DNA from 3 places in the Pseudoalteromonas maricaloris genome. Region 1 is predicted to be linked to each of the others. Evidence: predicted binding sites of a transcription regulator. Region 1 holds the regulator's gene; each other region holds the start of a gene.

What was found. Region 1 encodes MetJ, which represses methionine synthesis genes. Its sites were predicted from a motif close to TAGACGTCTAGACGTCTA; they were not measured.
Region 2: the regulator MetJ is predicted to act here: its motif matches at 2,181-2,198, upstream of CTT31_RS14610 (methylenetetrahydrofolate reductase).
Region 3: the regulator MetJ is predicted to act here: its motif matches at 5,945-5,962, upstream of CTT31_RS05300 (homoserine O-succinyltransferase).

The regions. Positions count from the first base shown of each region.
Region 1 is NZ_CP024625.1:443,287-454,102, reverse strand. It holds gene CTT31_RS01810 (type IV pilus inner membrane component PilO) at 1-574, opposite strand, end outside; gene CTT31_RS01805 (PilN domain-containing protein) at 591-1,163, opposite strand; gene CTT31_RS01800 (pilus assembly protein PilM) at 1,151-2,230, opposite strand; gene CTT31_RS01795 (penicillin-binding protein 1A) at 2,360-4,816, shown strand; gene metL (bifunctional aspartate kinase/homoserine dehydrogenase II) at 4,891-7,239, opposite strand; gene metB (cystathionine gamma-synthase) at 7,244-8,464, opposite strand; gene metJ (met regulon transcriptional regulator MetJ) at 8,809-9,129, shown strand; gene CTT31_RS01775 (malic enzyme-like NAD(P)-binding protein) at 9,211-10,452, opposite strand.
Region 2 is NZ_CP024625.1:3,307,663-3,318,478, reverse strand. It holds gene folK (2-amino-4-hydroxy-6-hydroxymethyldihydropteridine diphosphokinase) at 1-301, shown strand, start outside; gene CTT31_RS14615 (undecaprenyl-diphosphate phosphatase) at 298-1,098, shown strand; gene CTT31_RS14610 (methylenetetrahydrofolate reductase) at 1,178-2,134, opposite strand; gene CTT31_RS14605 (M16 family metallopeptidase) at 2,405-5,281, shown strand; gene CTT31_RS14600 (diacylglycerol kinase) at 5,358-5,765, opposite strand; gene cysE (serine O-acetyltransferase) at 6,009-6,830, shown strand; gene xseA (exodeoxyribonuclease VII large subunit) at 6,880-8,217, opposite strand; gene guaB (IMP dehydrogenase) at 8,349-9,818, shown strand; gene guaA (glutamine-hydrolyzing GMP synthase) at 9,924-10,816, shown strand, end outside.
Region 3 is NZ_CP024625.1:1,223,273-1,234,088, reverse strand. It holds gene CTT31_RS05315 (type 2 periplasmic-binding domain-containing protein) at 1-754, opposite strand, end outside; gene metH (methionine synthase) at 1,230-3,857, opposite strand; gene CTT31_RS05305 (homocysteine S-methyltransferase family protein) at 3,867-4,946, opposite strand; gene CTT31_RS05300 (homoserine O-succinyltransferase) at 4,936-5,883, opposite strand; gene CTT31_RS05295 (DMT family transporter) at 6,061-6,951, shown strand; gene CTT31_RS05290 (soluble NSF attachment family protein) at 7,180-8,796, shown strand; gene CTT31_RS05285 (hypothetical protein) at 8,842-9,312, opposite strand; gene CTT31_RS05280 (hypothetical protein) at 9,681-10,816, shown strand, end outside.

The sequences.
Region 1 (10,816 bases):
TTTTTGCCACAACACTAAATACTAGCTCGCCGTTTCCTGCATTTTCGATTCTAAAATCGTGTAGGCTGACTATGCGAGGTAACTCAGATACTTTACTCACAAACTGACCAAATTCATGATACTTACCAATCACCTCTAACTTAATAGGCAATTCAGTATAAAACTCTTTGCGTACCTCTGGCATCCAGCCAATTTTTAGGAAGGTTAATCCGCTTGAGGTACCAACGTAAGTCAGATCATCAAGTAACCCAGGCGTTTCGTTGGAACTTGGCAATCGTCTCAACAGCTCTGTAAATTGCGCTTCCATATCAATCATTTGCTGTTTATATAGCTCTAGATTGTTTGCTCTTGCGTATTTTATTCGGTAGCTCGTTCTCAGCTCTTGCTCTTTTTTAACCGCTTGATCGTAACGGTCTATTGAGCTTGAAACCATCAGGTTATAACCCAATACCATCATTAATAAAACCACCAGAACGGAACATAAAACTTTTACAGGAAAAGGCCAATGACCTATGTTGTCGAGCTCCAGCTCATTCCAATCGATTTCTTTTAAACTGTTTAAGTCAAAATTCATGCACTGTGCCTCCGCCCTACTTCGCTTTATCGGCTAAGTGGATGTCTTCATGAGACTTAACATAAAAATGCATCGTAAAATCACTCAGTAATTTTGAACTTTGCTCACCGGCTACTATGCCTTGGATCACAGGTCGCTCTAATAAATAAGACGATTCAACTTGTCGTAGCATTTGCGATAAACGGTTATTTGATTCACTACGACCAATGACTTTGATCATATTGTCTTGCCGTTCAAGACTGGTGAGATAAACCCCAGCCGGAACTACTCGTGCTATTTCATCGATAATTTGCGTGCCAAGGCTACGATTAAGCTGCAATTCTTCAATCAGCCGAATACGACGTTGCAAATTTTCTTTTTGCTTATTCAAATCGTTAATCGCGACTATCCGGGAATCTAGTTGAGAGATCTCACTTTCGAGATAGCGGTTTTTAATTTCTTGCCCAGTTTTTAAGCCGTCATAAAAACTACCAAGCATGTACATTATCAATAGACAAGCCGCGATGATCACCGCAATGATAGTCAAAAAGATTTGTTGCGATGCTTGCCTTTGCTGCTCGCGCCAAGGAAGTAAATTTATATGTGGCATGATGAGAAGCTCCTTAATGCCAAGCCTGTCGCTAAGGCAAACTGCGCTTTATGCTTTTGCAGCACATGCCTATCTACTTTTGGTGCGATCTCCATGTCGGTAAACGGGTCTGCCACTATTGTGTGGATCCCAAGCTCGTCAATGAGTAGCTTATCTAAGCCATTCACCAACGCCGTTCCCCCCGTCAACACGATGTAGTCAATATGATCTTTACCACTGGTCGTCATAAACATTTGCACCGCTCGGCGAATTTGCTGCAGCATAGAAGTTTGAAAAGGAGCCAAGACTTCAAAGGTATAGTTTGGCGGTAAATCACCCGTCGTTTTCGCCAGTTCCGCTTCATCGTAGGTTTTGTTGTAATAAGCAACAATGCTGTTGGTATATTGCTCACCACCAAACACTTGGTCACGGGTGTAAATCGTTTTCCCAGATTGAATAACGCTTATCAACGTAAGCACAGCGCCAATATCTATCATTGCTACGATTTTATCAAAGGCATCATTTGGCAGTTCAGGGTAAATGACGTCCATAGCTCTACTTAGTGCGTAGTTTTCTACATCAACAACTTTCGCTTTGAAACCCGCTTCTTCCAATGCGCCTACCCGTGCTTGCACGCTTTCAGTACGCGCAGCAGAAAGCAGCACATTCATTTTTGACGGATCGGCTTCGTTTACTCCAATTTTTTCAAAATCTAGACTAACTTCATCTAACGGGTAAGGGATCAGGCTATCTGCTTCAATCGCTATCTGGGACTCGAGTTCAGCATCAGTTAATGACACATCCATAAAGATCACTTTTGTAATCACGGTTTGACCGGATACGGCAACTGCTGCATATTGCGTGAGCTTTGGAATGCGCCGCTTCATTTTAGTTATCGCGTTGCCGATCGCTTCAATGTCTTGAATGGCCCTTTCATTTACTGCTCCTTTCGGAATAGGTTCAATCGCAACGGCTTCTACTCGGTAGCTGGAACTTGTCTTCGACAGCAACACCGCTTTGACACAATGGGAACCGATATCGATCCCTATCATCAGAGGTGCTTGTTTTTTTAGTAGTTGGCTCAGCATGTGAAGCGCCCGTTTCCTTTTAAGACTGTGTACCATAAAAATTTAGCACACAAAAATATTAATCGTTTTTTAATCAAGATATACTAGCAGTGTCTACCTGTAATTGGGAGTCTAACTAGGGATAATTCCGTGAAATTATTGAAAAGATTTTTACAATTCGTTTTTGTTTGTACCCTTTTAGGCGTGTTGACACTTATCAGTCTTTATTATTATGTCAAATCTGACATACCAAGTGTAGAGGTTTTGAAAGATGTTCAACTACAAACACCCATGCAAGTCTTTACACGAGACGGAAAACTCATCAATCAGTTTGGTGAAAAGCGCAGGATCCCTGTACGTTTGCAGGATGTTCCACTTCCCATGCGAAAAGCATTCTTAGCGACAGAAGATAACCGTTTTTACGATCATTTCGGCATTGATCCGATAGGTATCGTCCGCTCCGCTTTAGTGCTTATCACCACAGGGCAAAAAAAGCAGGGAGCCAGTACGCTCACCATGCAACTTGCCAGAAACTTTTTCTTAACAAGAGAGAAAGCCTATATTCGTAAAGTGAAAGAAATCTTTATTGCGTTGCATATTGAGCAACTATTAACGAAAGATGAAATTTTTGAGCTTTACTTAAACAAAATTGAACTGGGCAATCGCGCCTTTGGTATCGGTGCAGCAGCACAAGTCTACTACGGTCGCTCACTATCAGAATTAACTTTAGCAGAAATGGCAATGATTGCAGGCCTGCCAAAAGCGCCTTCTGCGTTAAATCCAATTCGTAACCCAGAGCGCGCACAATTGCGCCGGAATGTTGTGCTCGGACGAATGCTTGCTGAAAAGTATATTACCCGCGCAGAATATGATGAGGCGACACAAGCTCCTATCACGGCTAAATTCCATGGCGCCGAAATCGAGCTGTATGCACCTTATATTTCTGAAATGGTTCGCGCCTATATGGTCGAACGCTACGGTACTGATAAAGCTTATAACTCAGGCATGAAAGTTTACACCAGTGTGGAGTCTGACATGCAACAGGCTGCTCAGCATGCATTAGTTGATAATTTACATGCCTACGATATGCGTCACGGCTTTAGAGGCGCAGAAGAAACCTATTGGCATGCTGAGACGGGATCGCCGCTAAGCCATGAAGGCATTATTACTCGCCTTAAAAAGGTCAATGAAATTGGACCGTTAAAAGCCGCTGTAGTGCTAAACATTGCAGAAAAAACGGCCGACCTGCTCTTAAAGACCGGTGAACAAATTACATTGGAATGGTCAGGCTTAAGTTGGGCCAGACAATACATCAGTGAGACGCGTCAAAGCTTACCACCAAAAACAACCGCAGATATCCTCGCGCCGGGCATGCAAGTGTTTGTCCGTAAACAAGACGACGGCTGGATGTTAAGTCAGTTGCCACAGGCATCCAGTGCTCTTGTCTCACTCGACCCGCAGGATGGGCGTGTAAAGGCGATTGTGGGTGGCTACAGCTTTGAGCTTAGCCAATACAATCGTGCTACCCAAGCTAAGCGTCAGGTGGGTTCAAACATCAAACCTTTTATTTATTCATCCGCATTAGAAAATGGCTATACCCTAGCCACCATTCTTAATGACGCCCCGATTAATCATTGGGACAGAAGCGTTGGCGTGGCTTGGCGTCCGAAGAATAGCCCTGAAGTGTATAACGGCCCAATCCGTATTCGTCGAGCGCTTGCACAATCGAAAAACGTGGTATCTGTTCGTTTGATCAAAGGTGTTGGCATAAATAAGGCTGCTGATCATTTGCTTAAATTTGGTTTTCAAGACGCAGATATTAATCGCAGTGAGTCATTGGCGCTTGGTAGTGCTGCACTGACTCCTATTGAAATGGCGCGCGGCATGGCCACTTTTGCCAACGGCGGTCACCTCATTGAGCCGTACTTTATCGATAAAATTACCGACTCATTCGGCACTGAGCTGGGTTCGGCAGAGCCGTTATTGGTCTGCGACGAGCAGCAGCTGGAAGAACAACCTGAGCGCTGTGCACCGCAAGTAATTTCGGAGCAAAACGCATTTCTGATTGCTGATGCGCTTCATAGTGCAATCTGGGGTGGCGGTAGCTGGAAACACGACACGGGTTGGAGCGGCACAGGCTGGCGTGGTCAGTGGTTAAAACGTCGTGACCTTGCTGGAAAAACGGGTACCACCAATGACTCAGTAGATACTTGGTTTACGGGCTTTAACCGCAATGTCCTCACCACAGTTTGGGTTGGCTTTGATGATGCGAGTAAATCCTTGGGTCGTGCGGCCTACAACGCTAACCTTGGTAATAATCAACTTGTTGGCGCAGAAGCCGGCGCGATTTCAGCACAACCTGCTTGGATAGACTTTATGCGTGAGGCACTTAAAGATGAGCCTTTGGCTCCAATAGAGCCGCCTCCTGGGCTTATTTCAACTCGGATTGATTTAAAGACAGGGCTTTTGTCTCGTAAGAACGATTACACATCTCGGTTTGAATATTTCGAGCAAGGTACAGCGCCAACCAAATATGTATTAGATACGGATAGCAGCACACCGTTTGACGATACCGCGCCGCTACCGACTCACGAAGAGTTATTCTAAAATAGAAATGCCGATACAAATGTATCGGCATTTTGTCTTATACCAGTAGTATTATATCTATTTTCTTAAAAGAGTTATTTTAGATTTTGCGTCAGCCAGAATAAATCGGAATGTATTCCCGCAGCTGTCACTTCTTTACCTGCCCCTGGGCCTTGGATCACCAGTGGGTTTTGTTCATACCATTTAGTGTGGATCACAAAAATATTATCACCCGGTGTTAAATTCGCGATTGCCGAGCCGTTTGGTACCTGTGCAATGCCTACTTTTGCAGACACTTTGCCATTGCTTGCAATTTCAAGTGCACCAGTATAACGAAGCTCTGCGTCATTCGCTGTGGCCTTCGCATAGTGTGTCGCATAAAAGTCATCGAGTTGCTGGCGATTTTCTAAAAACGTTTGCCATGAACCCACACTCAAGGACTCAGGCATTAACGCTTCTAATTCAATATCTTCAAGCTCAAGTTCAATGCCTAACTCTCGTGCTAAGATCAAAAGCTTACGCTGCATATCACGGCCAGATAGGTCTTCTCGCGGATCGGGCTCAGTAAAACCAAGTTCTTGCGCCCCAAGCACTAGCTCAGAAAATGCTTCAGAACCATCATAGCGACTACAAAGCCAAGATAAAGTGCCGGAAAAGACGCCTTCAATTCTCACCACTTCATCGCCACTATTTTGCAGATCAGCCAACGCAAAGTTAATGGGTAGACCCGCGCCAACACTGGTATTGTAACGCCATAACAGGTTACGCTCTTGTAACTGCTGACGCAGCTTTGAGTACCAACCTTGTTGTGCCGTGCCGGCATATTTATTGGCGCTGATCAAATGACAGTCATGTTCAACAAACAGCGGATACAACTCACTGAATCGCTCGCTCGCAGTAATATCGACCACCACTTTATGCTCGTAATCTAGCTCTTTAATACGAGTGAATAGCTCTGCTTCATTGTATTCGATGGCCTCATTTTGCCATTGCTGTTGCCACGATGCTAAATTCAACCCGCTTGGACAGAACAACATTTGCTTAGAACGCAGTAAGCCAACCAACTTAAGATCAAAGTGCTCACTCAGCTTAGCGACTTGGTTTTTGCATTGTTCGATGAACACTTCACCCACATTGCCAACACCAGCTACAATCACAGCAAGCTCTCTGCCTTTATTCACCAAACGTTCGTGCAATATAGCAAGTAGATCGCTATCAATTGCTTGATCGGTTAACACTAAGCTGTAATGGCGCTCTTGCAGCACAAAACGGGTGACAATCGCATGTTCATCCAATAATTCCAGAGCTTGCTGATGTAACCCAGCAACATCCTGACTTGGGGCTACAATAGCAAAGCCTTGTACTTGCGACTCAATAATATTGGCTCGCGAATCCAGCGCTTTGATCACAACATGGCTAAACTCAGATGGCACCAGTAAGTGTGCCTCTCCGCCTTTAACAAAATGATGAATGCTATGCTGAATAAGCTGGCTTAGCTGTTTCACTTCACCACTTTTTAGCTGCTCAACGCGTAACAGGTCAAGTTGTCCAAAAGTGGTAATAAAGCGCTTCTCTTTGCTATAGCCTGCCTTTACTATCTCAGTGCCAAGTGCATCGGCGTCAAAGCTGCTGCGAACTTGTAGTTTTATATCGGTATCTTTAAGTGGAGACAGCGTTTTTGCATGCAGTACCGGATTGCCTAATCGTGCGAGTAATTCAGCTTGGCCACGACATACCTTAGTGTATTTTATGGCATTAGCGACTTTACGTGGATCTGTGCTGAATACACCAGTTGTATCCGTCCAAATTGATACTTGAGCCGCATCAAGATAACTTGCCAACAAAGTTGCGCTATAGTCACTGCCATTTCGGCCTAAAGTCACCGTTTCACCTTGTGTATTTGCAGCAATAAAACCGGTAACGATATAGATAGCGTGATCATCAATGGCGCGATAGCACGCTTCTTTGTTATGGGCGTGTAGTAACACCCCCTCTTGTTGTACAAATAACGTACGAGCGTCGATAGCTTTGGCTTCAACACCTTGAGAGCTTAGGTAGTTTGCTAATATACGAGCCGACCATAGCTCTCCATGTGCAAGTAAACTCGCGTAGTGAAGATGTTGTTCTTCTCGCCCTAAAGCGATTGCTTGCAGCTCATTGACGAGCTGTTTGAGTAACACACTGTGTTGTTCACCTACAAACAGGGCATCAATTAATTCTCGTTGATGATTTTCAACTTGTAATAAAACATCGTTAAATGCGCGAACATCTTGCTGCTCAAAACTTTGCCATAACTTCACTAGGGTATTCGTTGTTTTTCCTGCAGCAGAAACCACAACACTGTCACCTAGCTGACATTGCTCTAACACTATCTTGGCAACCGCCTGATAACGCTCTGGCGAGCTTAAACTCGAACCACCAAACTTATGTACTACTTTTGCCATTTACTCACCACAACGCTACTGTATGTGCAGGCGTTAATTTGAATGACTTAGCATCATCACTCGCCTGACTTTCATCAATACATGCAAATCCTGATTCCAGATCTGCAATGAGATCCTGTACATCTTCAATTCCTACAGAAATACGAATCAACGTGTCGCCCACTCCCGCTTCTAAACGCGCTTGCGGATCCATACCTGCGTGTGTCATCGTCGCTGGATGGCAAATAAGACTCTCAACCCCACCTAAAGATTCTGCCAATGAAAAGTGTGTTAGAGACGTTAAAAACTTCGCTGATGTTTGCAGATCGCCTTTGATATCAAAGCTCACCATGCCACCAAAGCCGAGCTGTTGTTTTTTCGCAAGTTCGTGTTGAGGATGCGACTCAAGGCCAGGGTAATAAACTTGGCTAACATACGGCGACTTTTCTAAATACTCCGCAATAAGCTGAGCATTTTCTTGATGTTGGCGTAAACGCACGTTTAAGGTGCGCAGTCCACGTAGGGTTAGATAACTATCAAAAGGTGCACCTGTAATACCGATATTATTCGCCCACCAAGCTAACTCATCACCCAACTCCTGTGTACGCGCGATCACCGCGCCCCCCACGACATCAGAATGACCATTGATATATTTAGTAGTTGAATGCACGACTACATCTACGCCAAAAGCAATGGGATTTTGTAGTGCCGGAGACAAGAAGGTATTGTCGGCGGCGACCAAAGCCCCCACAGCGTGTGCTGCATTTACGACAGCTTCTATATCCGTTAGCCTTAATATTGGGTTACTTGGTGTTTCAATCCAAACTAATTTAGGTTTGATCTGCTGCAGCTGTGCAAGACTTTCTGATTGTGTGAGATCCAAGACGGTTAATTTGAGCAATCCACGCTTAGCAAGCGATGTAAACAAGCGATAGCTACCACCATAACAGTCATGTGGAATAACCAGCGTATCGTCATGGTTAAGTAGCTGAGTTACTAGGTGAACGGCAGCCATGCCAGTCGCGGTAATAATGCCACGAGCACCACCTTCAAGTTCGGTAAGTGCCTGTGCAAGCACATCACGATTAAAGTTACCACTGCGGCCATAATCGTAGTTGCGTTTGGTATCAAAATCGGCAAAAGAATAGGTGGTAGAAAGGTAAAGCGGTGGCACTACTGCCCCATGTGCTTTATCAGCTTCTATACCATGACGCACTGCAACCGTCGATTTGTTAACTTGACTCATAAGGTCACCTAGATAGTTGGATGTTTAGACGTCTAAAAGGTTAGAGCAACAGAAACTAGAAGTCAAAACATTTATACCGCTAAATGGCTAAATAACTAGTATTTGACTATCTTTTTTAAACCGATAAAATTTCGCCACTCTAGGCGTTGCTAATACGACTGAGTTATTGAAAACTATGGCAGAGATTCTTCTATCTCGCTATGGCGGATTAGTTTATTCATCTATTTGAGTTTGGGATTTATCTTTAATTCGTAAGGTTATCCCTATATTCATGCGGTTGGTGAATAATGTAGACCAGAACCCAGTCATATTGGCATTGATGTAACTGAGGCAAGTACACAATTATGGCAAAATGGAACGGTGAGTATATTCACCCATATGCAGAACACGGTAAGAAAGCAGAGCAAGTAAAAAAGATCACGGTGAGCATACCTCTGAATGTACTCAAAGTGCTAACTGATGAGCGTACACGTCGCCAAGTGAATAACTTACGTCATGCCACGAACAGTGAGCTTTTATGTGAGGCGTTTCTACATGCCTTCACAGGTCAGCCACTGCCGAGCGATGAAGACTTGAGAAAAGATAATCCAGAGCGTATTCCGTTAGAGGTAAGACAAATAATGGAAGAACGCGGTTTGGAGATCCCAGAAATAAACGAAGAGTGATAACTACTCTTTTTCTGTGGACTTACAGACACAAAAAAAGCCTCAATCGAGGCTTTTTTCATTTGGATAATACCAATGGTATTATTCCATATATCCAGCTGGCATATCGATTTGTGCCACACCTGATTCAATTGCAGCTACCGCTACCGCTTTTGCGATACGAGGTAACAAACGCGGATCCATTGGTTTTGGAATAATGTACTCAGGACCAAACTCAAGACTATCCACGTCAGCCGCTTTTAACACTTCAGCAGGCACAGGTTCTTTCGCAATCGTTCTAATTGCTTCAACCGCTGCAATCTTCATTTCGTCATTGATAGCGGTTGCACGTACATCAAGCGCACCACGGAAGATAAACGGGAAACACAGCACGTTGTTTACTTGGTTTGGATAATCTGAGCGACCTGTCGCCATGATCAAATCATTACGTGCACCGTGTGCAACTTCAGGGCTGATCTCAGGATCTGGGTTAGAACAAGCGAATACCACTGGCTTGTCAGCCATTAACTTTAGATCTTCAGCAGAAAGTAAGTCTGGGCCAGAAACACCAACAAATACGTCCGCATCCGCAATCACATCTTGTAACGTACGCTTATCCGTGTTGTTTGCAAACAGCTCTTTGTATTCATTTAGGTCATCACGGCGAGTATGGATCACGCCTTTTCTGTCTAGCATATATATGTGCTCACGTTGAGCACCGCATTTGATCAGTAATTCCATACAAGCGATAGCGGCTGCACCCGCGCCAAGACACACAATAATCGCATCATGAATATCTTTACCTTGAATTTCCAACGCATTCAGCATACCCGCAGCGGTTACAATTGCGGTGCCGTGCTGATCATCATGAAAAACAGGAACGTCACAACGTTCGATTAGCGCACGCTCAATTTCAAAGCACTCTGGCGCTTTAATATCTTCAAGGTTAATACCGCCAAATGTGTCTGCGATATTTGCCACCGTATTAATGAAGTCTTCGGTGGTGTTGTGCTTAACTTCGATATCGATTGAATCAAGACCCGCAAAACGCTTAAATAATAGCGCCTTACCTTCCATAACAGGCTTTGACGCCAAAGGACCTAAGTTACCCAAGCCAAGAATTGCCGTACCATTACTGATCACCGCAACCATATTTCCTTTACCCGTGTAACGGTATGCATTCGCCGGATCAGCCGCGATTTCACGTACTGGCTCTGCAACACCTGGGCTGTATGCAAGTGCTAAGTCTTTTACGGTCTCGGCAGGTTTAGTGAGCTCAACACTGATTTTACCTGGAACGGGCTTCTCGTGATAATCTAGAGCTTGTTGACGAAAATCTGTCATGGCGCGATATTTTCCTACGAAGTTAATGTGAGAGTGTGGTAAACGTTCGCATTCTGAATGTTGGCAACCTATCAGGCTGGTTACAGCAACACACAGTGCGATTAACTATATGAGCGACGACATTCAACCACTCAACAAGCGCATATGCTTTGCTGTCGCGGTATGTCAATAGGACATATAGTTAATCGACCGTATTCACACAATACCGAGTTTTGCTCATTATTCAAGTAAAATCAGGTCTATCCACTAGCACGGTATTTTCTATACTTTTCCGAGAAGATAAGCTCAATTTTAAGAAAGATTTCACAAATAAAATGACTAAAACTTAAAAAATAAGACGCTAAAACCAGCACAAAATGTAGAA
Region 2 (10,816 bases), 1.2 Mb from region 1:
AGACGAAGTGTATAAACTGCTCAAGTCGATAGAATACGATCATGGTCGTCGCTGTAGTGAAAAGAAGTTTAGTCCACGCACATTAGATCTCGATATTCTCTTTTATGACCACCTTATTTGTTCATCACCCGCTCAGTTGCCTCGGGATGAAATAACCAAAAATGCCTTCGTGCTTCAGCCATTAGCTGAACTAGCTCCTGATTTTATCCATCCTGTTGAGGGTAAAACCATTGCTCAGTTATGGCAGGAGTATCACAACCCAACTCAAAAATTATGGAAAGTGGAGTTTCCCAAGCAATGAGCTTTATTGAGATTGTCGTCCTTGCAATTATTCAAGGTCTCACTGAATTTTTACCTATTTCGAGTTCTGCCCACTTACTGCTACCTTCTCAGGTACTAGGTTGGCAAGATCAGGGTCTTGCCTTTGATGTTGCTGTTCATGTCGGTACTTTACTGGCTGTCGTTATTTATTTTCGACAAGACATTGTCAGCCTACTGGCAGGATGGTTCAAATCATTCTCAGGTACGCACTCGAAAGAAAGCCGGCTGACTTGGTGTATTGTGGTTGCCACCATTCCATTCGTGATCTTAGCCCCACTACTTAAAGACATCGTAGAAGTTTACTTACGTAGTGCTTGGGTGATTGCAACATCGACGATAGTATTTGGTTTACTGCTTTGGTACGCCGACGTGAAAGCGAAACAAATCAAAGACGAATTTGCCTTAAACTGGAAAAGCGCGCTGATATTGGGACTTGCGCAAATTACCGCTGTTATTCCCGGCACATCGCGTTCAGGCATTACCATCACCGCAGGTTTATTACTCGGGCTTGATAAGAAAAGTGCGGCGCGCTTTTCGTTTTTAATGTCTATTCCAGTCATTTCTATGATGGGGCTGTATTACAGTTTAGAGCTTGCTACCGGCGATGAAGTGGTTGATTGGAATGCGTTATTAAGTGGTGCGGCACTGTCGTTTATCTCTGCTTATGCCTGTATCTTCTTTTTTCTGAAAATCATAGAGCGCATGGGTATGATGCCATTTGTCATTTACCGCTTGTTACTTGGGGTGGGATTAATCGCTTTCTTGAGTCTAAGTTAATCTGGGCTTTGAATAATCCAGCAAGGTTAACAGAAAAGCCAGCTTGATGAAGCTGGCTTTTTCAGTTTACTAGACTGCATTAAGCAATTTGCTTTTCCGCAAGGCATAATTCCATGGTCGCCTTCAATAGCCTGTAAAGGTTTATCGATGCATCTATTTCTTCTTTGCGGTTTGTTAAGCTCTCAATATTTAAGCCAAGAGAAATATCTAGATGTGAGCAGCTTTTTAAGATTTGATCTAGATTCTCTCTACAAATACGAATTGACTCACTTAGTGTATTGTCTGCATCTAACATGCGCCATTTGGTTGCTTCTGGTACTGAGATCCCCAGCCACTCCATAAACTGCAAGGTCTTTTCTCCACCACATGGAGTAAAGGTAAGAATAATGCGTTTTGGTGTTTGCCCTTGCTGTTTACAGGTGCGAGCATAACTTGTGATAAGATCTATGGTTGCTTGAGCGTCATACACTGCTTGGGAAACAAAGAATTGGCAGCCTTGCTCTGTTTTATCTATCAGCCTTTCGTGTTCATTACGCTTACTGGCATGGCGCTCTGCGATGGTTACACCACCCAAGAAAAAGTCATCTTGGTGATGCTTCAATACCTTATAGGCTTCAGAAAGCGGCAACTTAATATCGCCTTGTGAAGACGGGCTGCCCACTAATACTAGATTGTTCAACCCATATTGCTGTTTAGTGCTGCTTAACCAATTGCCAAAAGCTTCACTATCGCGCTGTGCCACACTTTTATACGTAATTACATCAAGGTGTGACAATTCGCGGATCAACTGGCTATATTCACACGGATCAACGGTGTGCTTAAAAGGAAATGGGCGTGGTACTTGAGTACGGCTGCTTTCATCTTGAATGTCGTAGATGATCACGCCGTCGTATTCAATCTCATGTAAACGGCCCAAAAGTTTAGCGGCAATTGATTTTAGCTGTTCTGGGTCGGTGCCAATCTTAGGTGGTGTGGTACCAATTAAATATACCCCTTGGTTAGGGTCAATGATTTTCTCTTGAAGCGTTAAAGCCATAATCCTCATTCCACAAAAGCATTTCTGTATCTCTTTACTAATATAGCAGCCATTTAGACGTCTAGATAGATTTTTTTAATGAAAGAATTTCAATAATTATGAATTAATCTCAAGTGCTCAAATCAAAATTTCATATTTGTTTACACATTAGGGTGGTAAATCACCTTGGAAATTAGCGAATTAGTATGACTTTGGGGCATAATCAGGAGGTTTGCTAACGTAAGTGAACACGACTTACTTAGAATAAAAAATATGATTAGGACCAAATTCATGAAATTCAAATTACTAGCAACCAGCTTTGCCGTAAGCTTAGCGCTTAGTGGCTGTGCAGCGACGAATTCAGACCAAGCTCAACAGTCAGCTGTAAGTACTCAAGCTGCCCAATCCAATAAAGTATTCGCCCAAGATTATGTTTTGGAAGAGCTAGAAAATGGCCTTCGCGTCATGGTAGTTAAAACTAACTATCCTGATGTAGTGTCGCTTCAAATTCCGGTTTCTGTTGGTTCGCGTAATGAAGTAGAAGCGGGTAAAACCGGCTTTGCTCACTTCTTTGAGCATATGATGTTCAAAGGCTCAGAAAAGTATCCACAAGACGTTTATTCGGACATTTTGAAAAACTCAGGTGTTGATAATCGTGCGTACACTACCAATGACTACACGAACTACCACTTAAATTTCTCAAAGCAGCATTTAGATAAAGTATTAGAAATCGAAGCGGATATCTTTCAAAACCTGACATACAGTGAAGAACAGTTCCGCACCGAAGCACTAACTGTGAAAGGTGAATACCTTAAAAATAATGCCAGCCCAGTTCGAAAACTGCTTTCTGCGGTAAGAAAAGAAGCATTTGATAAACATACCTATAAGCACACAACGATGGGCTTTTTTGAAGACATCGAAGCAATGCCAGATCAAATGGCCTATGGTAAAACCTTCTTTGAGCGTTTTTACAAGCCTGAATATGTATCACTTGTGATCGTAGGCGATGTGGACCCTAAAGCAACTATGGCTATGGTGAAAAAGCATTGGGGTAATTGGAAAAAGGGTGACTACCAAGCCGATATTCCTGTTGAGCCAAAGCAAGACAAAGCGCGTTACGTTCACGAAAAATATGATGGCTTACCGGGTCACTGGTTGCTAGTTTCGTATAAAGGTACTGCATGGGAGCCGAAGAAAAAAGACCGAGCGGCACTTGATCTGATCTCGCAGCTTTATTTCTCTGAAAATTCAGCGCTGTATCAAGAGCTGGTGGTAGATAAACAGCTTGCAAGCCAAATGTTTACCTATAACCCTGAAACCAAAGACCCAGGTCTTCTGCATGTTTTCGTTAAAGTAGAAGATGAAAAAGATTTGGCGACAGTGCGTGATGCAATCAATAACACTTACGCAAAAGCACGCACAGAGCTGGTAGATGAAAATAAACTTGCTGCACTTAAATCAAACCTAAAGTACAGTTTTATTAACGGCCTTGACTCATCACAATCTATTGCTTCGACACTCGCGAGCTACATGCATTTTGAGCGTGATCCTGAAGTGGTGAATGAACTGTATGCAAGTGCAGATAAAGTCACTGCAAAAGATATTCGTGATATTGCCAATAAATACTTTGTGGACAGCAGCCGCACAACGGTGACTATGTCTGCACTTGAGTCTGTCTCTGGTTTTGATAAGGAAGTTAACTTAGATAAGTTAGTGGCAAAAATGGACAAGCCAGTAACGCGTCATTTCAACGTATTAGACAAGACTAATAACTCACCGCTGGTGGATGTGAATTTTCTTTTTTACACAGGTGCTGCTGCCGATCCTGCAGGTAAAAAAGGTCTTGCTGCGCTTACTGCGGCTATGATTGCCAAAGGCGGAAGTGAGTCGCAATCATACAAAGAAATTCAAAAGGCGCTGTACCCGATCGCTGGTAGCTTTGGCTATCAAATCGATAAAGAAATGATTTCTTTACGTGGTCGTATTCATAAAGACAATGCTGATCAATGGTATGGCATTGTGAGTCAGCAGCTTTTAAACCCAGGGTTCAGAGAAGATGATTTTAAACGTCTGAAAAAAGAGCTAATCGACGGCATTAAGGCTGGTTTGAAAGCGTCAAATGATGAAGAGCTAGGTAAAGAAGTGCTTTATCATGAGTTGTACAAAGGCCACCCATACGAAAGCTATAACTTTGGTGATTTATCAGACTTAGAAGCAATCACTTTAGATGACGTTAAGGCTTTTTACGCTCAGCAATTTACTCAAGCTAAACTCAACGTGGGTATTACTGGTGCACTCGATAAACAGCTAAAAGAAGCGATGTTTAACGACCTTGCGGCTTTACCTAAAGGTGAAGAAGCGCGTTTACAAGTGCCTGATGCCCCTAAACTGTCTGGCCATCACGCAACCATCGTAGAAAAGAATGCAAAATCAACAGCGGTGTCTTTTGGTTTCCCAATCGACACGGTTCGTAGCAGCAAAGACTGGGCCGCGCTTTGGTTGGTGCGTTCATACTTTGGTGAGCACCGCAGTTCAAACAGCCACTTGTACCAGCGTATCCGTCAGGTTCGTGGCATGAACTATGGTGATTATGCATATATCGAATACTTCCCTCGTGGTATGTTCCAAACTAAGCCGGATGCAAACTTAGGTCGTAGTGAGCAAATTTTCCAAGTGTGGTTACGCCCACTTCGTTCTAATAACGATGCCCATTTTGCAACGCGTACCGCATTGTTTGAACTCGATAAGCTGATCAAAGAAGGGATGAGCAAAGCAGACTTTGAAGCAACACGTAACTTCTTAATCAACTTTGTGCCGCAAATGGTGGCGAGCCAAGATAGACAGCTCGGTTATGCACTTGATAGCCAGTTCTACAACACCGATGAGTTTGTTGCTTATGTGACAAAGCAGCTAGCGTCACTGTCTGTTGAAGACATCAATCGTGTTATCAAAGAGAACTTGCAGACCGAAGATATTCACTATGTGTTTATCACTGGCGATGCAAAAGATATGGCGCAGCGCCTAAGTGCTGAGCAGTCATCTCCTATGACTTATAACACGAAAAAGCCAGATGTATTACTGGCAGAAGATGCTGAAATTGCTACATACCCGCTCAATATTCCAAGTAAGAATATTAAAACGTTGGATGTAGAAAAAGTGTTTGAATAACGATTATTCAGCTTAATAAAAAATGGCGGCTAAAAATTTAGCCGCCATTTTTTTTGTGTCAAAACCACGCGTAATGTTAGGTTATGGTGTTGAACCACTCCACTGCGGCAGCTATCCAAATTAACGAGCTAATTAATAATGTCAGCGTAACGGCCGCTGATGCCATATCTTTTGCACGACCAGATAGTAAGTGATGCTCTGTACTCACTCGATCTGTCAGTGCTTCGATTGCCGAGTTGATGAGTTCTATGACCAATATCAACAGTACACTACCGACCAATAAGGCCCACTGAGCAATACTTTGCGCCAATATGATTGATAAAGGAAGACTTGCCACCAGTAACCACGTTTCTTGTCTAAATGCCGACTCTTCTTTATAAGCCGCTTTCATTCCTTTCGCTGAGCAATGCGTTGCTTTGATTATTCGCGCAAGCCCTGTGCCATTTGGTTTGTTGGTATCCGTTGTCTTGATCTTTATCGACATATTAGCGATCCCGCGTTGGTAGTATTCAATGGGGCGTTATTATACGAAGATCTACTCAGTTCGACAGTGCTAAATTGTAAGAATCTTTGGTCCAACAGAGGGCATTTAAAACCGTACTAAAATATGTTGGTTGGTTATTAGATATAACCAAGTGTTTGAAGCCTGATTTTTTATAATACATGACACTTAATGACTCTAAGCGTTACACTATGAGAAGTATCAGTATTATCGGAAGTTCGTCACATGAGACATGAGATTTGGAATAAGTTACGCGAAGAGGCCAATGAGTTGGTTGCTCGCGAACCATTACTTGCTAGTCACGTTTACTCGAGTATTTTAAATCACGAGTGTCTTGGTTCTGCATTAAGCTTTATCGTTGCGAATAAGCTAGCGGATGCGGTGGTGTCAGCATTTACAATTCGCGAGCTGTTCGATCAAGCCTTTGTGCACTGCGACACCATGCTGACTCATGTTGCACATGATATAAAAGCCGTTAAAGATCGCGACCCAGCTGCCGATAGTTATCTCAACGTAATTTTAAATCTGAAAGGTTTTCATGCAATCCAAGCACATCGATTGGCATACTGCTTATGGCGTCAAGACAGAAAAGAGCTGGCTCGCTTTATACAGAGCAGAACCTCTGAAGTATTCGGTGTTGACATCCATCCTGCTTGTAAAGTCGGTCATGGTATTATGTTTGACCATGCGACTGGTATAGTCATTGGTGAAACCGCGGTTATTGAAGATAATGTTTCTATCCTGCAATCAGTCACACTTGGTGGTACGGGTAACGAGCAGGGTGACCGTCACCCGAAAATCCGCGCCGGTGTATTGATTGGTGCTGGTGCCAAAGTACTTGGCAACATTGAAGTAGGAGAGGGCGCTCGAATTGGGGCAGGTTCTGTTGTACTCAGCCCTGTAGCACCGCACACTACTGTAGTGGGGATCCCAGCTAAGGTGGTTGGTAAGCCATCATGCCCATGTCCTGCAGAGAGTATGAACCAAAACTTCCTAGAAGACGATGATAGGCTCGAAAATGAGTCTATCACTTCAGCGATGTTGTAAAGTTATTAGATTAAAAATGGGGAAATCGCTTCCCCATTTTTATATCCGCTTACTGGGTTGCTTTTACCATAGACACTACCTCCCCATCAGCCAGTTGCGTAATTATCGGCTTTTCTGGGTTCACATCCGCCACTGACTTAATCACTTTATCTTCCTGCTTGGCAATACTATAGCCCCGAGCTAACACTGCCAGTGGACTGACGCTATCTAGTTTTGCGCTTGATACCGCGAGTTGATGTCTTTGTGTGTTAAGCTTTTGCTCCATTGCATACTGCAACTTATCACCGAGTTGTGCGACCAGTTGTTTGAACTGAGCAATTCTTTGCTCTGGATGTAATCGATCAAATCTATGTTGCAGCAGATGGAATTGCGATTGCTTTTGACGTAAATGATGGGCTTGAGCACGAATTAATCGCTGTTCTAATTCATCAACTCGCTGTGTTTGCTGCATAAGTTGATTCTTAGGGTGTTGTAACTGCAGTCGGGCTTCAAAATTTGCCAAACGCTGTGATGCACCTTCAAGGCGACGTTTAAAAGCTTGATTGAGATATTGTAGTAACTGCGAAGTACGTTGTTTTAACGCTTCTGAGTCTGGGCTCACTAATTCGGCGGCCGCCGATGGAGTTGGCGCTCTGACATCTGCAACATAGTCGGAAATGGTAGTATCTATTTCATGGCCCACTGCGCTTATCACCGGAATTGAGCTGGCAAAAATAGCCCTTGCGACTGATTCTTCGTTAAAGCTCCATAAGTCTTCTAATGAGCCGCCACCTCTGCCAACGATCAATACGTCTACCTCGCGTCTTGCATTCGCTTGAGCGATTTGTTTGCAAATCTGCTGTTTGGCGTCATCGCCTTGCACTAGGGCCGGATAAATAACGACCTGTAACTGCGGGGCACGGCGTTTGAGTACGGTCAAAATATCCTTGATGGCAGCGCCTGTCGCTGAGGTGACGACCCCCACGCGATTGATGACACTTGGCAAAGGCTTTTTGTGACTAGCTGAAAACAGGCCTTCTGCGGCCAGCTGCATTTTGAGGGCATCAAATTGCTGCTTGAGCAAACCTTCACCGGCAGGGGCCATTTGCTCGACTATCAGTTGATAGTCGCCTCGTGGCTCATACACTGACACTCTAGCTTGTACCATTACTTGCTGACCATTGGCAGGGCGGTGGTTACAGTAACGATTATTACCTCGCCACATGGCCGCTTTTATCTGTGCTTTGTCATCTTTTAGAGAAAAATACCAATGCCCTGAGGCCGGAGCAACAAAGTTTGAAATTTCTCCAGTAAGTTGTACAGAGGCAAAACCTTGTTCTAAGAGCGAGCGTATTTCTCTGTTAAGTCTTGATACAGAATAGGTTTTATTATTATTGGGGTATCCCATGTTGGCCTCCATAAAAAATTCACAGTCACTTTATCACATTTTTTGCTAAATTTTATTTACTCCCATAAGGAACGCTGATAAAATTCGCACGCAATTCCTTATACTCAGTTCACTTGAGAGAAGCCGCGAACATGCTAAGAATTGCAAAAGAAGCCCTTACCTTTGACGACGTACTTTTAGTACCAGCTCATTCAACTGTTCTTCCTCACACAGCAAACCTGAAAACGCGTTTGACTCGTGGGATTGAATTAAACTTACCGCTTGTTTCCGCTTCAATGGATACAGTGACAGAAGCGCGCTTAGCGATCGCTCTGGCACAAGAAGGTGGTATTGGTTTTATCCACAAAAACATGACTATCGAAGAGCAAGCTCGCAACGTACGTAAAGTTAAGACGTATGAAGCGGGTATTATCTCTTTCCCTGTGACGGTTACTTCTGATCTTACGATTGCAGAAGCAATGGAGCTTGCACAGGACAAAGGGTTCTCAGGTTTCCCGGTTGTTGGTGCAAACAACCAACTTGAAGGCATTGTAACTAGCCGTGATATGCGTTTCGAAACTAAGCTAGAAAAAGCAGTTTCAACGGTCATGACTAAGAAAGATGACTTAGTGACAGTAAAAGAAGGCGCATCTCGTGAAGAGATCCTTGGCCTAATGCACGAACACCGTATCGAAAAAATCTTAGTGGTTGATGATGCATTTGCACTAAAAGGCATGATCACTGTTAAGGATTACCAAAAAGCGCAAGATAAACCAAACGCATGTAAAGATGAGCAAGGCCGTCTTCGTGTTGGTGCTGCTGTTGGTGTTGGTGCTGGTACTGATGAGCGTATTGCTGCTTTAGTTGAAGCGGGTGTTGATGTACTACTAATCGATACTTCTCACGGCCATTCTCAAGGTGTTATTGACCGTGTTAAAGCAACACGTGAAGTATATCCAGAACTACAAATCGTTGCAGGTAACGTCGCAACAGCTGAAGGTGCAATTGCATTGGCTGATGCTGGTGCAGATGCCGTTAAAGTGGGGATCGGCCCAGGCTCTATCTGTACTACTCGTATCGTTACGGGTTGTGGTGTACCACAAATTACAGCTATCTCTGATGCAGTAGAAGGCCTAAAAGGCCGTGATATTCCAGTGATTGCTGACGGTGGTATCCGTTTCTCTGGCGATATCGTGAAGGCGCTAGTTGCTGGTGCTTCATGCGTAATGGTAGGTTCAATGCTGGCGGGTACTGAAGAGTCTCCTGGTGAAGTTGAACTATACCAAGGCCGTTACTACAAGTCTTACCGTGGTATGGGTTCTCTTGGTGCGATGAACCAAAAAGAAGGTTCGTCTGACCGTTACTTCCAGAAGAGCGATGCTGCTGACAAACTAGTACCTGAAGGTATCGAAGGTCGCGTAGCATACAAAGGACCAATCGCAACGATTATCCATCAGCAAATCGGTGGTATTCGCAGTGCAATGGGTCTAACAGGTTGTGCAACTATCACTGAATTAAATACTAAGCCGCAGTTTGTTCGTGTGACTTCTGCGGGTATGGGTGAGTCTCACGTACATGACGTGCAGATCACCAAAGAGGCGCCTAACTACCGTATGGGTTAAGCCTCAAGGCGTGTTTCTGGGCTAGCAAGTTGCTAGCCCTTATTACTTTTGATAGAGACGCAATGCGGCTTTATCCTGTTTAGTTCCTAACTAACGAGATTATCAATGAGCAAAGATATCCACGATTCCCGAATTTTGATCTTAGACTTTGGTTCGCAATACACTCAGCTAATTGCACGTCGTGTACGTGAAATTGGTGTTTACTGTGAACTTTGGGCTTGGGATGTGACAGAAGAGCAAATCCGTGAGTTCAATCCTCAAGGTATCATTCTATCAGGTGGCCCAGAGTCAACAACGCTTGAAGGTAGCCCAAAAGCACCAGATTACGTATTCGAAGCCGGTGTGCCTGTACTGGGTATCTGTTATGGTATGCAGACGATGGCAATGCAGCTTGGTGGTCAGGTACATAGCTCAGATAAAAAAGAATTCGGCTACGCAAAAGTAGAGAAAGTAGGTGACTGTAAGCTATTTGAAGCGATTGAAGATCACATCGAAGATGGTGCAGGTTACCTAGACGTGTGGATGAGCCATGGCGATAAAGTAGCTAAAATTCCAGATACATTCAAAACTTCAGCGAAAACGGATACTTGCCCTCATGCGGCAATGTCTTGGGAAGAAAAGCGTTTCTACGGTGTACAGTTCCACCCTGAAGTAACGCACACTCAGCAAGGTTTGCGTTTACTAGAGCGCTTTGCAATTGATATCTGTGGTTGTGAAAAACTATGGACGCCTGAGCAAATCATTGAAGATGCAATTGAGCGTATCAAAGAGAAAGTAGGGGATGATGAAGTTATCCTTGGGTTATCTGGTGGTGTTGATTCATCAGTGGTTGCAATGCTTATTCACCGTGCGATTGGCGACAAACTAACCTGTGTATTTGTTGATAATGGCCTACTACGCTTGAATGAAGGCCAGCAAGTAATGGATATGTTCGGTGATAAGTTTGGTCTGAACATCATCAAGGTAGAAGCTGAAGAGCGTTTCCTTAACGCGCTTAA
Region 3 (10,816 bases), 780 kb from region 1:
GTGCCGCAAATATTTGCACGCCTTCAGGATGGTTTTTACTGACGACAAAATGCCGAGAGTCTGGCAAGACAACCTTAATATTTTCGATTGGGACATATTCTTTACCTTCAAAATTTAGAGTTAAAGAATCACTCACGCTAAAATTAATCAACATAGTGTCAACGACATCGCTTTCTACCATTGCCAACATGGTTTCCCACGGGCCAATAAAACTCACCATGTGTAAGTCTGTATTCATCAAGGCACGCCAATCCACTTCCCATTGCGGGTTAGAAACAACATTCAGCTGCCGAAGCTGTGAAAGCGGCGTTTGCTGCAGTGCGACGTTACGCTTGGTGACGTAAAGCCCTGCTTCGTAATCTCCTACTTCAACAAGCGGATCTGAGATAAATAATGAGCCGCGATAGTCCACGATATTTTCATGCCAAACACTGCGAGCAAGGATTAAGCTTTCCCCAGCGATCAGATCAGAAAACTCTAGAATATTAACCGATGGTTTTGGATTAAATACGACTTTACGTGTTTCACCACCAAGAAATAGAGCCTGCTGTAATAGTACCATTTCGATGATTTCAATATGAGAACCTTTGGTGGTAGGAAAGAAAGACTCAACGTCTAAGACGTCACGACCAGCAAGAAAGTGCTCATAACGCTGACTGAAATTTTCGCTACTGATAATATCAACAACCAGCTGATTGCTCCCCCAACAGAGATTGGAAATAAAAAGGAGTGAAAACAGCCACTTCATCTTCATTGTTGAGTAAAGCCTTATTATTAACAGTTATTCAATTCAGTATACTTGAATTTAGCTCGCTCTGTTAACCACTAAACAACATATTCTAATGAATTTGGATTTGAAATTTATCAACCCGCAAATAAGCGTTAAAACTCAAAAAGTGAAGGCAACAAAAAACCTAGGTTACCTTAGGGCCTGTTTATCTTTCAAGTTTGTTTTTGCAGCAGTTTGATTGGTATTTATACAAGGCAGAGCCTGCGTAGCATAGTTGCTCTATGTGAGTCAGGCGATAACAAAGTAGAAATGCCAATCAAGCGCTGCCCTTTGGGTTCACCTGAGTGCGCTTTGTTCATTGTTGCTCAACCTTTGCCTAGATTACTAGGCGGCAAGTCGAGCGTCGCGACCAAAACATACTCAGAAGAACAAAAATCAAACAGCAAAGGTCAACAGGCCCTAGTCTTGAATTAAGTTAAGCTAGGCTTCAATTCGGCTATTATGCGGGTTCATATCCTAAGTTAGGACCAAGCCAACGCTCCGCTTCTTCTAGCGACATCGCTTGACGCGCTGCATAATCTTCTACTTGGTCTCTTTGAATACTCGCAACGGCAAAGTACTTAGAATCTGGATGTGAGAAATACCAACCCGACACTGCCGCTCCCGGCCACATGGCGTATGAGCTAGTCAGCTTCATACCAATACGGTTTTCGACATCTAACAGCTGCCAAATTTTTTGTTTTTCGGTGTGTTCAGGGCACGCAGGATACCCTGGCGCTGGACGGATCCCTTGATAGTTTTCACGGATAAGCTCTTCGTTACTTAGCGCCTCATCCGCTGCAAATCCCCAGTGCACTTTACGCACTTGTTCATGCAAGTATTCAGCAAATGCCTCAGCTAAGCGATCTGCGACCGCTTTAATCATGATCTTGTTGTAGTCATCTTGCTTAGTATCAAATGCATCTGCTAAGTCATCTTCTTCAAGACCACCAGTAACGGCAAATGCACCGAAATAATCAGGTGTGCCTTTAGGTGCAATATAATCCGACAAACAATAGTTAGGGAAGTCGGTTTTTTCGGTTTGCTGACGTAACTGACATGACGTAACCAAGACTTCGCTGCGCGACTCATCGGTATAAATTTCAATATCATCACCCACGCGGTTAGCAGGGAACAACCCAATTACACCCAGTGGCTGCAAAGTACCCTCTTGTTCTAACTGATCTAACATGGCATTGGCATCATGAAACAGTTTTTGCGCCTCTTCACCAACCACTTCGTCTTGTAGAATACGTGGATATTTACCGGCCAATGACCAGGTCATAAAAAATGGCGTCCAGTCGATATAATCGCGTAGCGTTTTAATGCTCACGTCTTTAAATTCAGTGATCCCCAACTTACTTGGGACCGGTGGCGTGTAGCTTTGCCAATCAAGTTTTACCGCATTATCGCGAGCTCGCGCCAAGGTAACCGGTTTTGAGCGTGGCTTTTTACGCGCTTGCTGCTCTCGTACTTTGACGTATTCATCCGCGGTTTTTGCCAAAAATTCAGGCTTTTGTGTTTTACTTAACAGGCTAGATACCACACCAACCGCACGACTGGCGTTATTGACGTAAATCACACCTTTATCATACTGAGGTTCAATTTTAACTGCGGTATGGGCTTTCGATGTGGTAGCACCACCAATAAGCAATGGAATATCAAAGCCTCGGCGTGTCATTTCTTTAGCGACATGCACCATTTCATCAAGGGAAGGCGTAATAAGGCCAGACAAGCCAATGACATCAGCATTTTCATCAATGGCCGTTTGCAGAATTTTCTCTGCCGGCACCATCACACCCAAGTCCACAACTTCGTAGTTATTACATTGCAGTACCACGCCCACAATGTTTTTGCCAATGTCGTGTACATCGCCCTTAACCGTGGCCATGATCACTTTACCGTTACTAGAGCCTTCTTCTTTTTCGGCCTCAATGTAAGGGTCAAGATAGGCAACCGCGCGCTTCATCACTCGAGCAGATTTTACCACTTGAGGCAGGAACATTTTGCCCGCACCAAACAAGTCGCCAACCACGTTCATGCCATCCATCAGAGGCCCTTCAATCACTTGAATTGGCTTATCAAACTGTTGGCGACAGGCCTCGGTATCCTCGTCGATAAACTCGGTGATCCCTTTAACTAAGGCGTGCTCCAAGCGTTTTTCAACTGGCCAAGAACGCCACTCTAAATCTTCCTGTTTTTCGGCTTGCGCCATGCCCGAGTATTTAGGCGCGATTTCAACCAATCGCTCGCCAGCACCGGCGTCGGTATTGAGGATCACATCCTCAACGGCATCACGGAGCTCTTTTGGAATATCGTCATACACGGCTAACTGACCCGCATTGACGATCCCCATATCCATGCCCGCTTTAATCGCATGGTAAAGAAACACAGAGTGGATCGCTTCACGCACCGGGTTGTTACCACGAAAAGAGAAAGAGACGTTCGATACGCCCCCTGACACTTTACAGTGCGGCAGGTTTTGTTTAATTCTGCGCGTGCCCTCGATAAATTCTACGGCGTAGTTATCGTGCTCTTCGATACCCGTAGCGACCGCGAAAATATTCGGATCAAAAATAATGTCTTCTGGCGGAAACCCAAGCTCGTCAACTAAGATTTTGTAAGAGCGCTGACAGATCTCAAACTTTCGTTCTGCGGTTTCCGCTTGACCAACTTCATCAAATGCCATCACCACCACAGCAGCACCAAAGCGCTTGATGATTTTGGCTTGGTGGATAAATGGTGCCTCACCCTCTTTTAAGGAGATTGAGTTTACAATGGCTTTACCTTGAATACATTTTAGGCCCGCTTCAATGACTTCCCATTTAGAAGAGTCGACCATGATGGGGACTTTAGAAATATCCGGCTCTGACGCTATCAGATTAAGAAACTTCACCATCGCAGCTTTTGAGTCCAACATGGCTTCATCCATGTTGATATCGATCACTTGCGCGCCGCTTTCAACCTGCTCTCTGGCAACATCCAGCGCGATTTCGTAATCTTCTTCTAAAATTAAGCGCTTAAATTTTGCCGATCCCGTTACATTGGTACGTTCACCGACATTGGTAAATACTGCTGTTTGTGTCATGGTGAATTCCTAATTTAAGTTACAGGCTTCAAGACCTGCCAAACGCATCCGCACTTCGATGTTAGGCAAGCTACGCGGCTGGGTTTGCTCAAGGCCTCTCGCGAAGGCGCGAATATGTTCAGGCGTGGTGCCACAGCAACCGCCAACAATATTGATAAACCCTTCGTTACCCCAATCAATAATCTCTTTTGCCATGTCGTCGGCTTCTAGGTCGTATTCACCAAACTCGTTAGGAAGCCCTGCGTTTGGATGCACAGAGGTAAAGGTCTCACAAACCCGTGACAGCTCTTCTACATATTGTCTTAATAAGTCTGGGCCTAGCGCGCAGTTGAGGCCGATAGAGATTGGCTTAATATGGCGAATGGAGTTATAAAACGCCTCGGTGGTTTGCCCTGATAGCGTGCGACCGGAAGCGTCGGTGATCGTGCCCGAGATCATAACAGGCAGAGTGACGCCCGCTTGCTCGAAGGCTTCTTCTACGCCGTAAGAAGCGGCTTTGGCGTTGAGCGTATCAAAAATAGTTTCAATTAAAATAAGATGAGCACCACCCTCGATAAGAGCAAGCGTTGATTCAACATAGGCTGCAACCAATTTGTCAAAAGTAATATTGCGAAAACCAGGGTCGTTTACATCTGGAGAAATTGAACAGGTTTTTGACGTTGGACCAAGCACACCAGCCACATAGCGAGGTTTGCTAGGATCTTTGGCGGTAAATTCATCACATACCGCACGTGCAAGCTTCGCCGATTCAAGATTAATCTCACGGCTTAGGCTTGCCATATCATAATCTTCCATCGAGATGGTGGTAGCATTAAAAGTATTGGTTTCAATGATATCCGCGCCAGCAGCTAGATAATCGCGATGGATCTGTTTGATTATCTCAGGCTGCGTCAAACTTAACAGATCGTTGTTGCCTTTGATAAGGACATGCCAATCTTTAAAGCGCTCACCACGATAGTCTTCTTCTTCTAATTTGTGCTTTTGGATCATGGTTCCCATTGCACCATCTAAGATCAGAATACGTTGCTGCATCGCTTGCTTAAGCTGCTCTGCTATTTGCTCACCGTTTACGGCTACATTACTCGGCATAATTGTTAGTCCTTACATCTTGGCTAACTAAGTTAATATCATAAGGTGTGGTTTGGTAAACATAGTAGTTTAACCAATTTGAGAATAACAAGAATGCATGGCTTTGCCATGTCTTAGATGGACGTTTGCTGGTGTCATTCTCAGGGAAATAGTTCTCAGGTTGCGGTGCGTTGGCCATTTTTTCACAATCGCGAAGATATTCTTTTTGTAGCGTATCGGCGTCGTATTCAGGGTGACCGGTAATATATACTTGGCTACCTGAGTGATTTTTAATTAAGTAAGCGCCTACTTTTTCAGAACCCGCTAACACCACTAGGTCTTTACACCCGTTAATTTTATCGATGTCGATGTGGCCATAGCGTGAGTGTGGCACCAAAAACTCATCATCAAAACCGCGAGTGAGCGCCCCGTGGTCAAAATAACAGTGGTGCTTAAATACGCCACACAGTTTGTCATTTTTGAGTGCTCGCTTTAACCCATAATGGTGATACAAACCGGCATGTGCGGCCCAACAAGAAAACAGGGTTGAAGTAACATGGTGCTCAGCCCAATCAAAAAACGCCTGTAATTCCCGCCAATACACCACATCGACATATTCAAGATGCGCCAGCGGCGCACCGGTGACTATCAAAGCATCATAGTTTTGATCTTTCACATCCGAAAAATAGCGGTAAAACATATCTAGATGTTGCTCTGAGTTTTCAGAGCTACGGTGGGTGTCCAGTCGCAACAAATCAACATTCACCTGCAAAGGGGTATTTGCCAGTAATCGGATAAATTGCACCTCAGTCTCCACCTTATTCGGCATCAAGTTTAATATCGCGAGCCGCATTGGGCGGATCTCTTGCGTTGATGCACGACTTTGTGGCATCACGAACACATTTTCATGACGCAATTGGGCAATGGCTGGGAGTTCGTCGGTGACGGTGATTGGCATGCGCTGCTCCAGACTAATCGAATGGCATTATTATGGACAAAAACTGGAAAATTTCAACCTCTAGATGTATGGACGTCTAAACATTTGTAATAATAATTTGATGTCTCACCTCTCACTGATTATTTCAATTTATGTATACTTGCCACCATATAAATAAACACAAGAAACTTGATATTTATGATTGGTATTGGCGAAGCGGCAGCGATTGCGGCGGCTGGGGTATGGGCTGGCTCAACCATACTGTATAAACGATTTAGCCATCACCTTAGTCCATTTGAGTTGAACGTTAGCAAAGGCGTCATCGCTTCTGCTTTGATGATCTTGTGTTTGATCATCGCAGGTGATGCTATGTACCCGACCTTACTCTCGAGCTGGGGCTGGCTGATAGCCAGTGGGGTACTGGGCATAGCAATTGGTGACAGCGCCTACTTTGCCGCACTTAGAAATATAGGTCCTGCTCGCACTTTGGTTATTGAAAGTCTTGCACCTGCCATCGCGGGGATCTTAAACATTGTACTTCTTGGTGTTTATCTCAGCGCATCCGCTTGGATCGGCATTGCAGTGACGACTGTTGGCGTGATGCTAGCGATTAAGCCAAGTAGAAGCCAGCCAGTGCTAGACAAAAAACATTATCTCTTGGGAGTCTGCTTTGCACTCACGGCTGCCATTTGCCAAGCGGCGGGTATGGTACTTTCCAAAGGTGCGCTAAATAACGAAAGCATTAGTAGTTTGTGGGCGGCACTTATCCGCTTGGGATCCGGCACCCTATTTGTGGCCTTTATTGTTGTTTGTTTGCGATCACAAAGCCTGTTTAAAGCACTCACACTTAAACAAATCGACGGTAAAAACTGGTTATTCGTTGCAGTGTTTTTTGGTACCTTTATTGGGCTGTGGCTACAGTTGATTTCCGTTAATCATACTGATCCCGCTATCGCACAAACCATCTTTGCAACGGCACCGCTCATGGTCATGACGATTGGGCTACTGCGCAGAGAAGCTATTACTAAGTCTATGATGTTTGGAGGCCTAATTGCTTTGGCTGGGGTATTTTTATTGCTAAAAGGATAGCCAATATACACACTTAATATGTGTGCATATTGGCCTCCATCTAATGCGTTGTCTGCAACCGCCTGACCGTATCAAGTGTAGTCTGGTCATACTGATAAATTTAAACATTTGGTGCTAACCAGTTGTGAAATCCAAAAAAGTAGTCGACCTGAGATTTATTAAAGGCAGACACGACTTTTTGTTACCACTATATTAATATGTAAAAACAATGTATCCAGACTAATATTTATGCCTTTGCTTGCTTTGCTTTTAGCTTTACTGCTCGTTGTGTTACCGGCGCATGGTTCAGAATGCCCAAGTGCCAATAATGCTAACCTCACAAGCCAAATTTTGTCTTGTAAGCAACATCTTGAAACGCTTGAACCCAACGGAGCTCAAGCTTTTGATGCACACCTTGAGCTTGCTAGCTTGTATCGTCGAGCGGGTGACATAAAGCTCAGCAATCAAATTCTGGATGAGTTGATAGCATGGAAGTTAACCACACTCCAACGCTTTCAGGCGTTAAGACAAAGTGGTATTAATCGTTACCGCCAGCGCAATTATATTCAAGCGCTGGAGAGCTTCCACGAAGCGCAAACGCTTGCGGCTAAGTTGCAACAAAACGAACTCCTGGGTAAATCGGCAAACGATTTAGCTAATGCTTATCAGGCACTAGGAGATTTAGACACTGCCCTTACTTTATTTTTAGAAAGCTACCAAATAGCGAAAGCAACAAATGACCTGCAGAGGCAAGCGATCACGCTTAACAATTTAGGGAATGTATCGAGGGATATTAATCAGTTGGATGATGCCATTCTATCGTTTCGTCAAGCCCATGCGCTCCACCAGCAAGCGGGCGACCAGGTCAAAGCGAACCACACCTTGCTAAGCATCGCGGAAGTCTTCTACAAAAAGCGCGACTACAACAAAGCAACTGAAATCATTGAAGATTTACTTCAACCTTTGACACAAAGCGGCGCCTATACCCAATTGTCTCGAGCCTATTTATTATTGGCCGAAATTGCCATTGCTCAAAACCATATCACTCAGGCACAACAGCAACTCGATTCATTCAAACGTACTCGGCAACTAATTCAACACGGTAAAGTTGATCAGCGAGCTCTGCTTATTGAAGCCAAACTCAAGCAGCTTGAGGGCGAAAACCTAACTGCACAAACGTTACTTAAACAGGGGCTTGAAGCACATAATCAGCAAAATAGTCAGCTTACGGAGTTATTTTACATTGCCTTATTGCAGTCCCAACTACAAACACACGCTTATAAAGAAGCGGTAGAGACCGCACAGCGTTATAATGACTTGCTTAAAAGTAGTCGTGTGCAGAGTGAAAATCTTTATCAATTTCGCCTTCAAAGCGCTAACGTCTTGGCCACGCCTAAGCACCAAACAGAGACAAGTATTTTGTCTCATGTACTCGTCGGGTTTATCGCATTTGTAGTGGGTGTGCTGTTTACTTACTGCATTATTCACTATACCGCCCGTACCAGCACTCATGGATTGCACAGTAAACATACGAGCATTGACGAACAGGCCGCTAGACAATTGATGGTTGAGGTAATGACACTCACTTTGACGCTTTGGGAACAAAGTAGTGGCAAAACCCGTGTCGAATTAGCGGAAGAAAGCAAAGTATGGAAAGTGAATATCGATGATGGTCGCTTACGAGTGCGTACTCTTGAACGCTATCTTAATATCAAAACGCTGCCCAAAAAGCCGCGTATTCGAAATATTGTTACCACGGCACAATATGTACTCACTCAATGCCAAGACGCTAATTTCGATACTGCACCTCTTTGTGAAAAAGTTGCACAACTGGAGCAAATCTTAGCGTGCTCCAACGCTACTTGATGTCTACAACAAAGGGGCGTTCGCCCCTTCTGGTATTAACAGGCCCTAGTTAACCGTGGCGGTCTCACATAAATAACATGCTAAGGTCACGCCCATACCGGCCTCATACTCTTGGTGATGACGGTCTCCTTTAAATTCAAAAGGCCCTTCAAAGCGTGGATACACTGCCATATCAGGCTTTAAGCTATTACTAAAGCCTTTCATATTTTGATGTAGAGATTGACACATTTTATTACCCATATCATAAGCAAGCCGCCAATCATCAAACTGGCCACAATCTAGTTGTGGTGTAATGCGACCAGAAATACTCTGCTTAGGACTGGTACAAACGTTACTTCCTTCACTGTGTAAATATTTAAAGGTTCCAGCAGTTAATGTCATTTTACCTAGCAGAATCGTTTGCCGCTTTGGACATTTCGCCCCATCAGCAACTTCGAGCTGCGCTATCATTTCTGGGCTATGGGCTTGTACAAAGCTCGCAATCAAAGTTGCTCCCAATACTATTACTCGTCTCATAACTGTCTCCTTATTGGTTATGACACCGTTATTCGATTGCGAATGTACTCACGCTGAGACTCCAATAACGGCGATAGCAAAATCCTGCCTCAAGCGAATATTGATTGCAGCAAAAGTTACGGGGCAATTGGGTAAATTCGGGTAAAAATATAAGCAGACCTTTGATATTTAAGTTTTTATTTACCACAGCTTGATATCAAAACTTACCTAACCCAAGGCGTCCGTTTAATATCAAAGGTTTTACCCAAGTTGACCCTAGCTGGCCCTACAACCTCCTATTCAATCGCTGAAAAAGTTTCCAACATCACAAGGCAAGTTAACAATGCATGAGGCATGTTGACTCAGCACAACGATGAAGGAATAGAAAAATGAAACAGAGAAATTTCACCCCAAAATTAGTCAGCCTAGTTACCAGCACGTTGTTACTGGGTAGTATTTCGCTACAAGCCGCAGAAGAATATGGAGAAATGGCTCCCTCTCAAGTAAGCCCAGAAGCGTGGCAAGCCATTTCAAACTGGTCTCAAGACCGTGTTTCCTTGCTTGAATATATCTCCGACAACGACGAAGAATATGAATTAGACCGCTACGTCGATAGCTTGATCCGCGACTATCGAGATGGCGAGATGCTAAGCCAAGCAAAAGCTATCGATCAAAACGTGTTATCAGCATGGGAAAATGCTTTTACCGAGCAAGCGCCTGAAGATAACTTTTTCTTTACTCGATATCTTATTCAATTTAAACCGACGGTATTCGAAAAATGGACACAACAGCAAAAAGTGCCAACGCTCAGCCAACATTTAGAGCTAAATGCACCGCAGCTATACAGCACTTGGCACAAGGAGTACGCAGCTCCTAAACGTAAAGGGCTCTCGGTACTTGAATACGATAGGACGCTACCGTCAGATATTCTTGCCGAATTAAAAGAATTGCTGACTAAAAAACCCATCTTCGGACCTAAGTCACAATGCTCATGTCAGATGGTGACCCCTTCAACCAGCACAGGCCAAGTGGTAACTAACTACCCATCAACCCAAACGCCTTGGAGCACATCCACCAGCGATGGTAGTGGTTTTTCTAAGCACCATGCTTATGTCAATACCTCAGCCTACGGCGCCTTTCACTCAGCTAAGGGGAAACGTTGGTCAAAAAATAAAGCACTCAGTTTCGACAACACCTCAGCCCATAACTCGACAGAGTTCCACGTCAAAATGTTGTGTGCAGACACTGGGGGATTTGCATGTAATCAAAGTAATGCCTGTTCGGGCAATTTAGAAGTCAGAGGCACTTATTCAGCTCGCTACCATGTAACCGGGCAAGCTAAAAAAATCTGGTCAAAAGGTACCAACTCACATGCAACTGACGGCGCAAAATTTGCGGTCGATTTGCCAGGAGCGGCACCTGAAGTCATCTTGTTTAATAAAGCCGGTGGCGCAGCCATGGGATACAACACCACATGGAATTTAAACTCCACCATTGGAGTCGTCAAAGCGGCACTTGGCATTAC